One region of the Clostridium thermobutyricum genome, then DNA from elsewhere that is predicted to be linked to it. Evidence: a T-box and tRNA genes for the amino acid it is inferred to sense, from the RefSeq annotation. Region 1 holds a T-box; the other holds one or more tRNA genes.

Region 1 (2,211 bases):
TTTAGATTTAGTTACATATTATTTTTATAAAAGTTTATTAACGATTAAAGTATTCAATTCCAATAGCTTCCCTAACTTCTGAAAGAGTTTGTGCCGCAATTTTTCTTGCTTTTAAACTTCCTTCCTCTAAAACTTTATATACATAATCAATATTTTTTTCAAATTCTTTTCTTCTCTCTCTAATTGGTTGTAACTCATCTTGGATTACTTCATTTAAATATTTTTTAACTTTCATATCTCCAAGGCCACCTCTTATGTAATGAGCTTTCATCTCCTCTAACTTTTCCTTATCTTTGCAAAATACATCTAAATATGTAAATACTGTATTATTTTCCACTTGTCCTGGGTCTTCTACTCTTATATGATTTGGGTCAGTATACATTGACATTATTTTTCTTTTAATTTCTTCTGGTTCATCTGATAAATAAATTGCATTATTTAATGATTTACTCATTTTTAATTTTCCATCAATTCCTGGCAATCTACCTGAACCTTCTTTCGCAAGATATATTTCAGGTTCTACTAAAATTTCTTTATTATAAATTTGATTAAAGATTCTTACTATTTCTCTTGTTTGCTCTAACATAGGAAGTTGATCTGATCCTACTGGGACTAAATCAGCTTTAAAAGCAGTTATATCAGCAGCTTGGCTTACTGGATATATTAAAAAACCTGCTGGTATACTTAAATTAAAATTTTTTTCTTTTATTTCTGATTTTACAGTTGGATTTCTTTCAAGTCTTGAGACTGTAACTAAATTTAAATAGTGCATAGTTAATTCATTTAATTCTGGTATTTGAGATTGAACAAAAATTGTAGATTTTTCTGGATCTAATCCTACTGCTAAATAATCTAATGTTACCTCAACTAAACTTTTTCTTATCTTTTCTGGATTTCTTGCATTATCTGTTAATGCTTGTTGGTCTGCTATCATTATATAACTATCATATAAGCCTGTATTTTGAAGTTCTACTCTATTTTTTAAAGAACCTACATAATGTCCTATATGAAGTTTTCCTGTTGGTCTATCACCTGTTAAAATTATTTTTTTTGTCATATAAATCACTCCTAAAACTATTTTTTTATATAAAAAAAACTCCGTCCTATAAAAAATAGGACGGAGATAATATTCCGCGTTGCCACCTAAATTGTGTAAAAAAATCACACCTCTCATTTTCAAGTACTAACATACTCTATCCACTGTAAGGTGTGGCTCACCACTTAGATACTCTCTATTAAAAGATTTCGCCTCGTTCTTCAAAGACCCATTCATAAAACTTTTTCTTGCTAAGATTCCACCATCCTCAGCTCTCTTTATTGAACCTAAGTTAAATTACTTTTTCTTATCAAAAGATTTACTTTATTTTTTTCATTATAGCTCTACATAAATTTCAAGTCAACTAACTATATTACTAATTTAATTTTTTAATAATATTATTTTAAACTTAAATAGGCAAAAATTTTTAGATCATATTATTTTTATTTATTATACTTAATATTTTAAATACATAATTCTTCAAAATAAAAATTATAAATTAAAATTATAAAATGCGCCTTTCATTCCAGCAGTATTTTTAAGCTTTGCAAATTCTATTCTAGTATTAATATAAACTGATTCTATCAAATATTTTTTTAAACTCTTTTCTATTAAAGGTCTAAAAATTTCTTCTCTAGCCATTATTCCTCCACCCAGAACAACTACCTCTGGATTTACTGAATAAACAATATTAGAAATTCCTAAAGCTAAATTATCAACTAACCTTTCAACTTCTTCTCTACATATTAAATCTCCTTTTTCATAATTATCTAAAACATATCTTCCATCTATAGACTTATTATCAATACCTTTTCTCAAAGCTACATTTCTAACCAAAGAAGTAGTAGATGCAATATTTTGAATATGTTCTCCATTAACTATCATATATCCTATTTCTCCAGCTGAATTGCTAAATCCATGAAGTATTTTTCCATCTAATATTATTGCTCCTCCAATTCCTGTCCCTATTGTTAAACAGACCATTGAATTAGTACCCATTCCAGCTCCATCAAAAAACTCTCCTAATGCTGCACAATTTACATCATTCTCTACAGAACAAGGTATTTTAAATTCTTTCTCTAATATCTTCTTAACTTCAACTCCAGTATAATTAGGTATTGTTGGACCAGCATAAGTAATCTTTCCTTCTTTAGGACACACCATTCCAGCAGTTG
Region 2 (2,211 bases), on a different contig from region 1:
AGGTGTATCTAAATGTATATCTCCGCAATGTAATATCTTAACCTTATTCATACCTTTCTCCTCTTTAACCCGATTCGAACCTCTGTTCTAATTTCATTATATATATTTTCTATAAAAATAAAAGACTATAAAATAAAAATGCCATGCAATAAATTTTGCATAGCATTTAATAAATATATATAAATTTTCCCCTATGTATAATAAATCCCCCAATTTATTATCTTAATCATATTTTATTTAATATTTATAACAATATATTACTTAATCTAAGGCTTTAAATGAATATCCTTGTTCCTTTAAATCTTTTATTACATCTTTAAAATTACTATTATTTTCTCCTAAACTTTGTATATTATCAATTATCATAATGATTCCATTTTTATTAGAATTATTTATATTAACTCCTTCACTTAATTTAAAATATTCTAACTTATTATTTTCAATTAATTTATATAAATCTAATTCTACTGGAAGGACTGTATTTCCTTAATATTCTATTTTATCATCTTCATTTATAATTTCGTTATTATCTATAAAAGTAATTTTTAAATTTAAGTCGCTACTTAAATTTAAAAGCCTGTCTATACTTTCTTCATCTATATTTTTATCATCAACAATTATATATGTAGTTTTTTGCGAATTATTTAATCTATTTGTCTTTTGATATTTTTGCCCTTGGATAACTTTTACTACTGAATTTGCTTCATTACTATTTTTTTGACTAATAGAATTATTACTATCTACAACTTCAAAACGCTCTTTATGTACTTCCATATTTATGAATTTAATTGCAAATGTTAATATTAAGCAACTAAGTATTATCGTTAATATAAATACTTTTTTACCCTTCATTCGTAATCACCTTTTCCCTTCTAAAACAATTATAACATATTTTTTAATTTTTGATTAATATTTTTATAATTTTTTTAATTTAATTATTTTTTTTAGGGAATTGTCAGTTTTTTTTTGCAATTTATTATATTTTATTTGTTTTTTTAATTTTTTATTCAAATTTAAAAGGTATACATTAATATATTATTTTTACTTAATAATGTAAAATTAATATATATAGGATATTATTTGCCTATTATATTTCTATTTAAGGAATAACTATCCATAATTTTGTCCTCATTAACAATTATGAAACATTTATTTTAATTTATTTAAATTTAGACATAAAAAAAACACTTAATAAAATTAAGTGCTTCTGGCAGGGGCAGTAGGACTCGAACCCACAACCAATGGTTTTGGAGACCACTACTCTACCAATTGAGCCATACCCCTAGAACGTTTTTTATTTTATCAAATATATATTTTATTGTCAATAATTTTTTTCATCCTAAAAATTCTAGCTCTTTTAGTTGTTAATTTTAAAAATTTAGATTATAATATAATAAAAATTATTTTGATTATCAAAATATTTAATTTTCAAATAAATTTTAAGTGAGGTATTTTGTTATGAATATTAAACCTTTAAAAATAGGAAATTTACAAGTTAGACTTCCAATAATTCAAGGTGGAATGGGTGTTGGTGTTTCACTATCATCACTTGCTGCAGCTGTTACTAATGCTGGTGGTATTGGTGTTATTTCAGCAGCAGATATAGGATTCAAAGAAAAAGATTTTAATACGAACTCTAAAGCTGCAAACTTAAGAGCTCTTAAAGAACATATAAAAATAGCGAAAGAAAAAACTAAAAATGGAGTTTTAGGTGTAAATATAATGGTTGTAACTAAAGATTATGAGGATTATGTTAAAACTGCCATAGAAGCTGGAATTGATTTAATAATTTCTGGTGCTGGTATGCCTACTGCTCTACCAAAGATAGTTAAAGATTCTACAGTAAAAATAGCACCAATAATATCATCTTTAAAGGCTTGTCGTGTAATAATGAAGCTTTGGGAAAAACATAATAATAGATTACCTGATGCTGTAATTGTTGAAGGTCCTAAAGCTGGTGGTCATCTTGGATTTAAAAAAGACCAAATAAATATGAAAGAAGAAGAATTTGAAGCTGAAGTAGTAAAAATTATTGACCATGTAAAGGAATATGAAGAAAAATATAATACACAAATTCCTGTTTTAGTTGCTGGTGGTGTATTTGATGGTAATGATATAGCTAAATATTTAAAACTTGGAGCTTCAGGAGTTCAAATGGCAACTAGATTTGTTGCAACTGATGAATGTGATGCATCTGATGATTTTAAAAAT

What was found. A T-box is a leader RNA that pairs with one kind of tRNA and senses whether it is charged. The one in region 1 lies ahead of trpS (tryptophan--tRNA ligase), so its partner is inferred to be a tRNA-Trp.
Region 2: it encodes a tRNA-Trp, which carries the amino acid that the T-box ahead of trpS (tryptophan--tRNA ligase) is inferred to sense. The anticodon was not compared.

Annotation. Positions count from the first base shown of each region.
Region 1 covers NZ_KB850958.1:320,596-322,806, forward strand. The annotation lists gene trpS (tryptophan--tRNA ligase) at 38-1,057, opposite strand; T-box leader at 1,111-1,359, opposite strand; gene HMPREF1092_RS15065 (ROK family protein) at 1,529-2,211, opposite strand, start outside.
Region 2 covers NZ_KB850956.1:2,116,572-2,118,782, forward strand. The annotation lists gene HMPREF1092_RS09855 (metallophosphoesterase family protein) at 1-51, opposite strand, end outside; gene HMPREF1092_RS09860 (hypothetical protein) at 487-852, opposite strand; tRNA gene HMPREF1092_RS09865 (tRNA-Trp) at 1,209-1,284, opposite strand; gene HMPREF1092_RS09870 (NAD(P)H-dependent flavin oxidoreductase) at 1,459-2,211, shown strand, end outside.